DNA from 2 places in the Agrobacterium radiobacter genome. Region 1 is predicted to be linked to the other one. Evidence: predicted binding sites of a transcription regulator. Region 1 holds the regulator's gene; the other holds the start of a gene.
What was found. Region 1 encodes LexA, which represses DNA repair genes until DNA is damaged. Its sites were predicted from a motif close to TGTTCNNNNTGTGTTCNG; they were not measured.

Region 1 (4,338 bases):
TCGCCTCCTATGCCGCCTGGAGCCGCTGGCGTGTTGATCGCGAGCGTCTGTTCATCGGGCGCAAACCGGCATGGATGACGGTGGCGCAAACGGCGGGCGCCATCATCGGCGGAGTCATCACGACCTCGTTGATCGGCGGTCTTTCGACTGCGATCTATTCCGCCGAGCATTTTCAGCGTGTCACCACCTATGGACTTTTTGCCAATCTGGCCGCCATGCCGCTCATGTCGCTGATCGTCATGCCTTTCGGCCTTGTCGCCATGCTGCTGATGCCTTTCGGGCTCGATGCTCCGTTCCTCAAGGTCATGGGTTACGGTATGGCTCTCGTGATCGAAGTTTCTCGGGAGGTGGCCTCCTGGGGAGGAAGCGCTGCGACGGGGCGGCCACATGGCTGGTTCCTGGGGCTTGCCTCCGTTGGTTTTCTGCTGCTGGCATTGTTACGCAGCCGGCTGGCGCTTCTTGGTTTGCCGTTTCTGGTCCTCGCCTTTGGCCTGTCGGCGGCCACGGCCTATCGCAATCCGCCTCATCTGCTTGTTCATGAGGATGGCATGCTGGTGGCGCTGCTGGAGGATGGCAAAGCCTACACGACGAAAACACGGCCGCAGGGTTTCGTTTATGACCAGTGGCAAAGGGCACTGCTGTTGCCGGAACAGCCAGTTCCGCCGGTCTTTCTCAAGAGCGAGGCTGCGGCAACCACCGTGGCTTTAACCAAGGCGAAGCTTGATCCGGAAAAGATGAGGGCGGTTACACGGCAGATGACGGTGGCCCTGAGAGACGCGGAGCCCGGTATTTTCACCTGCAGCAAAGGCATATGGTGTGCCGCACGCGCGGGAAGCGGCGAATGGATCATCGTTCTGGAAGATGGTCGATTTGCCGGAAAGGCATGTGATATCGCCGATATTGTCGTCGTTTCCCGCAGAACATCCTTCTCCCAATGCCGCTCGGGCGCACTTCTGCTTAACCGCGATATCCTGCGCCGGATCGGTTCACTGGAAATAGACTTTGCCGGCAGCGATCAGGTAGCGGTAGTCGGCAGGTTGCGCGCCGCGATAGCCGGCATGGACAGGCCCTGGAGCGAACATCGCTATTACGACTGGAAAAGCGGCCGTTTTGACCATGAGGTCCCTGATGCCGTCACGCGGTTGCTGGCGGCACCACAATGAGGGCCGCCAGCCTGGATCGTCAGGCCTTGATGCGCAGATCCGTCGTCAATTCGCCGATCCCGCCGATTTCCTCTTCATGCGCCGCGTCGCGCCAGGTTTCCTTCAGTCCGGCCTCGTACCATTCGCGCATGGCGGGCAGGGCGAGCAGCCGGTCACAATAGGCTTTCGCTGCGGGCGAAAGTTCCGCGCCATAGGTCTGGAAACGGAAAGCCACCGGGCAGAAGAAGGCATCGACCGCCGTAAATTTCTGGCCGGCAAGAAAGGGCCCGCCAAATTTTGCCAGGCCTTCGCTCCACAGCGCATCAACGCGCTTTATGTCGGCCGCTAGCCCGGTATCACCACCCTTCGGTTTTACGCGAATGCCGACCGACATGGGGTAGAGATTGCGCAGCGAGAAAAAGCCCGCATGCATTTCGCTCGCAGCCGAACGCGACCAGGCTCTTGCCTGCTTGTCGCTCGCCCAGACGCCCTGATGTCGCTCCGCCAGATATTCGGCGATCGACAACGATTCCCAAACCGTCACGCCTTCATCAACGAGGCAAGGCACCTTGCCGGTTGGCGAAAAGGTGGAGAAGGAAACGCCTTCGCCGAAGGGAACGAGTTTTTCATCGAAAGCAATGCCGAGCGTGCGCATCAATACCCATGGCCGCAGTGACCATGAGGAATAGTTCTTGTTGGCGATATAAAGATCGTACATGGCGTGTTCCCCGATATGATGCGCATTTCTATACCGGCGGATGGGCCCAGGAATATTGCAAATAATCCATGGCTCCCATAAGCCGCATTGATGAGTGGGACAGGAAGAAAAGAAGCACCTGCAGGTCACCATTCGGAGATAACGACGAAACACACCGCGACGAGACTGATGACCTGCATCCTTTCTCAACGAAATTAAGGATGCTCATTTTCAATCATCTGTTTCTTACCGCTGCCTGCTGGCCTTCGCGATAAAAGATGTGCGGACCTGCCAGACGATGTCGCTTCTCACTTATGCAGAACCGCATCATTCCAAGGAGCAAGCTGCAATGCTCCATAAGGGGAGCGCCATCCTCTTGATGGTGCCCGCAGCAAAAGGAATTGCGGCCCCATGCCTTGAATCAATGGTAACGGCGGATCAGTCCGACCAGCTTGCCCTGGATTTTCACCCGGTCCGGTCCAAAAATACGCGTTTCATAGGCCGGGTTTGCCGCCTCGAGCGCAATGGAGGCGCCCTTGCGACGGAAACGCTTCAGGGTGGCTTCCTCATCATCCACCAGCGCTACAACGATATCACCCGGATTTGCCGTATTGCCATTGCGGATGATGACGGTATCGCCATCAAAAATGCCGGCCTCGATCATCGAGTCGCCCTTGACCTCAAGAGCGTAATGTTCGCCCGAACCCAGCATATCAACAGGCACGGCCACATCGTGGGTATTGTTCTGGATGGCGGAAATCGGCACACCGGCAGCGATGCGGCCCATGACCGGCACGGTGACGGCCCCGACGAGATCATTGGCCGGCGTCTTGGGGGCAGGGGCCGCTTCCGACGCCTTGGGTTTGCCAAGGCTGCCTTCGATGACGCTCGGCGAAAAGCCGCGCTGCGGCCTTGCACCCGGCGTATAGGCCTCAGGCAGCTTGATGACTTCCAGCGCTCGCGCTCTATTTGGTAGCCGGCGAATAAACCCGCGCTCTTCGAGGGCGGTGATCAGGCGGTGGATGCCAGATTTCGAGGCAAGATCGAGTGCGTCCTTCATTTCATCGAAGGATGGCGGCACGCCGGACTCTTTCATTCGTTCATGAATGAAGAGAAGCAATTCCTGCTGTTTGCGCGTGAGCATGAGGAAAACACCCTTTAGAATCGTAGTGGAAGTCGCGAAACAAATACAGAACGAACACTATATGTTCCATATGTGTTCCGCAATCCCCTAAAATTTCGTGAAGCTGCTATCTGTTGTTTTGATGATTTGCTTCTTGGCCTACGATTGTGCTTTTCTGCGGCCCAAATCGTCCAGGCATGTCCGGGCGGAGTGCCAGCGCAGGAAACAGGTCATGATGAAATCCCATAGCGTCGATCATCTCGTTCTGCCGGTGCAGGATATCGGCGTTGCCGCGAAACGTCTCGCCAGCCTTGGATTTACGGTCTCACCGGAGGCTTTGCATCCTTTCGGCACCCGAAATGCCTGTGTTTTTTTTACCGACGGGACCTATCTGGAGCCGCTCGTAATTGCTGATCCGGCTAAATATAATGCGTCGGCAGACAGGGGAGATGTGTTCACGGGCAGGGACAGGGCCTTCCGGCAACGTGACGGGCGGGAGGGTTTTTCGGCTCTTGTCGCCAAAACCGAAGATGCCCTTGCCGACCATGACAGGTTTCTGACGTCTGGCGTGTCAGCGGGCGATGTGTTCCAGTTTTCGCGGCCTGTGCGGATGCCGGATGGATCGGAAAGCGAGGCGGCGTTCCGGCTGGCTTTTGCGGCAAGCGGGGCGGCGGATTTCTTTCTGTTTAGTTGTCAGCGGCTGCAGGCCCTGCCGGGCGATCGAACAGTGCTGGAGCGCCATGCCAACGGTGTCTCCGGCCTCAGTGAAATCGTTCTGTTCTCCGGTGATGATCCGAACGCGGCGCGCTTGATCGAAACGGTGTTTGGTTGTGAGGGCAGAATATCTCCGGATGGTGATATGGTTTTCGCGACCGACAATGCGCGCATCAGATTGACCGGAAAACCTGATTTCAGCGGACAGGCCCCGAATACTCCTGATTGGAGCGGCGGCGGATTGCGCGGTGCGGGCATCGTCTTTTCGTCGCACGATCTTGCCGTGACAGAGGCGGCGCTTGCTGCTAATGGCGTGTCCTGCGCAAAAGCGGACGGTCGCCTGGTGGTGCCTGCGGCACCCGGTCAGGGCGTTGCCTTCGCCTTCGAGGAAAAATGATGAGCGTTACGAACAATCTCAAAGTCACCGCCGGCGACGGCGTCAGCAAGGTTTCCTTCTCCAATGCCGAGCGTTTTTCGCTGATTGCCGGCCCGTGCCAGATGGAAAGCCGCGAACATGCCTTCATGATTGCAGGTGTCCTGAAAGAGCTTTGCGACAGCCTCGGGATCGGACTTGTCTACAAGTCCTCCTTCGACAAGGCGAACCGCACCTCGCTTTCCGGCAAGCGCGGTATCGGCCTTGACAGCGCGATGCAGGTTTTCGC
Region 2 (4,338 bases), 440 kb from region 1:
GCCGCCGGGCTATTGAGCGAAAGCGGGCTCGAAAGGCCGGAGGAGCGGGACCAGAAGGCCGGGAATTCTTCCGACCCGAAGGTGACGACAGGCACGCCGTTGGTTTCGAGAACCTCCAGCGTCTTCGGAATATCGAGAATGGCTTTCGCGCCGGCGCAGACGACGATCACGCCGGTCTTGGCAAGCTCGGTCAGATCGGCGGAGATGTCGAAGGTCTCTTCCGCGCCCTTGTGCACGCCGCCGATACCGCCTGTCGCAAAAACGCGGATGTCGGCGCGGGCGGCGGCGATCATGGTGGCTGCAACCGTGGTCGCGCCCGTGCGGCGCTCGGCGATGGCAAAGGCGATATCGGCGCGCGAGACCTTCATGGCGTCGGTTGTCTGGGCAAGCGCCTCAAGCTGGTCCTTCTCAAGACCGATATGCAGCGTGCCGTGAATGACGGCGATGGTGGCCGGAACCGCACCCTGATCGCGGATGATCTGTTCGACGCTTTCGGCCATCTCGATGTTGCCGGGATAGGGCATGCCATGGGTGATGATGGTCGATTCAAGCGCCACGATCGGCGCGCCGCGCTGCTTGGCTGCGGCGACTTCCTGAGAATAGACGATGGGCAGGAGCGGGGAGATGGGGCGGGTCATGGCATCTGTTCCAGTTTTCAAAAGCGGGTTCATGCCAGCATTTCAGCCTGGGGAACAAGCCCCAACATGGCTTCGACACTGTCTTTTGATAGTTCATGCGAGGTGGCGAAGGGGGACTGCACGGTGATGGCCGCCGCGGCCGCCCCCTGTCGCAAGGCCTCCGCAATCGTCTTTCCCTCGGCGATGGCGGCGAGATAACCAGAGGCCATGGCGTCGCCCGCACCGGTGACATCCTTCACCTCGCGGATGAGAGGCGGGTGGAGGATTGCTTTTTCCGTTCCATTGAAGGCAACGACTTCGCTTGCGCCGCGGGTAACGACGCCGCCGCAAAGCCCGGCCTTGCGCAGAATATCCGGCCAGTCGCGGACATTGGCGGCCGTCTCGCCGGTCAGCGCGCGGGCTTCCGCCTCGTTCATGAAGAGGATGTCGATATCGCCGAGCGCCGCTTTCAGCTTCACCGCCTTGGCGGGCGATATGGCAATGGCCGCCAGCGGTTTTTCGCAGGCGCGGGCAACGAGGCCGAGCGCCGTCAGCGTATCATCCGGCAGATTGGCGTCGCAAAGCAGAATATCGCTGGCGGTAATGGCTTCGCGCACGGCGCGTATCTTCAGGCGGCGCGGGGTGAAGAGCTTGTAGAGGTCCATATCCGCAAGCGCGATGACGAGGTTGCCGTCACGCTCCAGAATGGCGGTGTAGCTCGGCGTGCGGCGGTCGAGGAAGGTGAAGGGCGTGTCTTCAACGCCCGCCTGCTTCGCAGCCTCCGCCACCGCTTCGCCTGTCACGTCACCGCCGCGCGGAGCAATGATGCGGACCTGAAAACCGAGGCGGGAGAGATTGCGCGCGGCGTTGAAACCGCCGCCGCCGGCCTCTTCCATCCACGAGCCGGGGTTGCTCGCGCCGGGCGCCGTCTCAGTCTCGATCATGCCGCGCCGGTCGATATGTGCGCCGCCCAGAACGAGTATTTTCTTCACGCTTGCGTTTCCCTCTTTGGCGGATGGAAAGACCGGACGATTCGGCCTAAACTGACGTCTTCCTGACCTCGCATCCGGTTTGCGGCGATGGGCCGGGCACGGAAAAACGAAAGCAGAACAAACTACTTATCGCTATTTGTTTTCAATATGCTGGCTCAGCCTTGCGAAATGAGAACAAATAGAGTACATACCGTTTCCATACTGCTTCATTGCCTGTGCGGCTTCAATAACCTAAAGGTGGTTCGGATGGCACAAAATTCTTTGCGTCTCGTAGAGGATAAATCGGTGGATAAAAGCAAGGCACTGGAAGCGGCGCTCTCCCAGATCGAACGGTCGTTCGGCAAGGGATCGATTATGAAGCTCGGTTCCAATGAAAATGTGGTTGAGGTGGAGACCGTTTCGACGGGTTCTCTCAGCCTGGATATCGCGCTCGGCATCGGCGGTTTGCCGAAGGGGCGCATCGTTGAAATTTATGGCCCGGAAAGCTCGGGTAAGACGACGCTGGCGCTGCAGACGATTGCGGAAGCCCAGAAGAAGGGCGGCATCTGCGCCTTCGTGGATGCCGAGCACGCGCTCGATCCGGTCTATGCCCGCAAGCTTGGTGTGGATTTGCAGGGCCTTCTGATCTCGCAGCCGGATACGGGCGAGCAGGCACTTGAGATCACCGATACGCTGGTGCGCTCCGGTGCGGTTGATGTTCTCGTGGTTGACTCCGTTGCGGCGCTGACGCCGCGGGCGGAAATCGAAGGCGAGATGGGTGACAGCCTGCCGGGTCTTCAGGCCCGCCTGATGAGCCAGGCGCTGCGCAAGCTGACCGCTTCGATCTCCAAGTCGAAATGCATGGTCATCTTCATCAACCAGATCCGCATGAAGATCGGCGTCATGTTCGGTTCGCCGGAAACGACGACAGGCGGTAACGCTCTCAAGTTCTATGCGTCCGTTCGCCTCGACATCCGCCGTATCGGCGCCGTCAAGGAGCGCGAAGAGGTTGTCGGCAACCAGACCCGCGTCAAGGTCGTCAAGAACAAGATGGCTCCGCCCTTCAAGCAGGTGGAATTCGACATCATGTATGGCGAGGGTGTTTCCAAGACCGGTGAGCTCGTCGACCTCGGCGTGAAGGCCGGTATCGTCGAGAAATCCGGTGCATGGTTCTCCTATAACAGCCAGCGTCTGGGGCAGGGGCGTGAGAACGCCAAGACCTTCCTGCGCGACAATCCGGAAACGGCAAATGAGATCGAACTGGCATTGCGCCAGAATGCCGGTCTGATCGCCGACCGCTTCCTGCAGAATGGCGGCCCGGATGCCGGTGAAGGCGACGACGGCAGCGACGAGGGCTGATGCATTCCGCGAAGGTCCGGGCGTCGCCGCCCGGAGCTTTTGCTGAAATGGTATAGATCAAGAGGGCCGCGCGATTTTTATTCGCGCGGCCCTTTTTCTTTGCCTATATGTCTTGCTTCGCCTCCATGGCTGGACAGGGCAGGATGCGGACGATAAAAGCCAGTGATTTTGCAATATAGCCATCATTTCCGGTGGCGGTGATGGACTCCAGCTGTGAGCGGTGTGTGGGCATGAGCGGTGTGAATGAAATTCGGTCGACCTTTCTCGACTACTTCAAGAAGAACGGACATGAGATCGTGCCCTCCAGCCCGCTGGTGCCGCGCAACGATCCGACACTGATGTTCACCAATGCCGGCATGGTGCAGTTCAAGAACGTCTTCACCGGTCTTGAAAGCCGTCCTTATTCCACGGCCGCTTCGGCGCAGAAATGCGTGCGCGCCGGCGGCAAGCATAACGACCTCGACAATGTCGGTTATACCGCCCGCCACCACACCTTCTTCGAAATGCTCGGCAATTTCTCCTTCGGCGATTATTTCAAGGAAGAAGCGATCACCCATGCCTGGAACCTGATCACCAGGGAATTCGGCATCGACCGCAACCGTCTGCTGGTGACTGTCTATCACACCGACGACGAGGCCTTTAACCTCTGGAAGAAGATTGCCGGTTTCTCCGACGACCGTATCATCCGCATTGCGACCAGCGACAATTTTTGGGCAATGGGCGATACCGGTCCCTGCGGTCCCTGTTCGGAAATCTTCTATGACCACGGCGATCATATCTGGGGCGGCCCGCCCGGCTCGCCGGAAGAGGATGGCGACCGTTTCATCGAAATCTGGAACCTCGTCTTCATGCAATATGAGCAGCTGACGAAGGAAGAGCGCATCGACCTGCCGCGTCCGTCGATCGACACGGGCATGGGTCTTGAGCGTATTTCCGCGCTGCTGCAGGGCAAGCACGACAATTACGATACGGATCTGTTCCGCGCGCTGATTGCTGCTTCCGTGGAAGCGACCGGTGTTCCGGCCGAAGGTGAAAAGCGCGCCAGCCACCGGGTCATCGCCGACCATCTGCGCTCTTCCGCCTTCCTGATCGCCGACGGCGTCCTGCCGTCCAATGAAGGCCGCGGTTATGTCCTGCGCCGCATCATGCGTCGCGCCATGCGCCATGCCGAGCTTCTCGGCGCGCGCGAGCCGCTGATCTACAAGCTGCTGCCAGCGCTGGTACAGCAGATGGGCCGCGCCTATCCGGAACTGGTTCGCGCCGAGGCGCTGATTTCCGAAACGCTGAAGCTTGAGGAAACCCGTTTCCGCAAGACCCTGGAGCGCGGCCTGTCGCTTCTCTCCGACGCCACCTCGACCCTGCACAAGGGCGACATGCTGGACGGCGAAACG

Region 2: a site for LexA is predicted at 1,780-1,797, ahead of recA (recombinase RecA). Genes of this name have one in related genera too.

The regions. Positions count from the first base shown of each region.
Region 1 covers NZ_JBEGHX010000001.1:1,087,945-1,092,282, forward strand. Annotated here, with positions in the region: gene MRBLRC7O_RS05510 (ComEC/Rec2 family competence protein) at 1-1,163, shown strand, start outside; gene MRBLRC7O_RS05515 (glutathione S-transferase family protein) at 1,183-1,860, opposite strand; gene lexA (transcriptional repressor LexA) at 2,261-2,983, opposite strand; gene MRBLRC7O_RS05525 (VOC family protein) at 3,195-4,073, shown strand; gene kdsA (3-deoxy-8-phosphooctulonate synthase) at 4,073-4,338, shown strand, end outside.
Region 2 covers NZ_JBEGHX010000001.1:1,527,248-1,531,585, reverse strand. Annotated here, with positions in the region: gene MRBLRC7O_RS07710 (pseudouridine-5'-phosphate glycosidase) at 1-638, opposite strand, end outside; gene MRBLRC7O_RS07705 (carbohydrate kinase family protein) at 668-1,609, opposite strand; gene recA (recombinase RecA) at 1,856-2,947, shown strand; gene alaS (alanine--tRNA ligase) at 3,178-4,338, shown strand, end outside.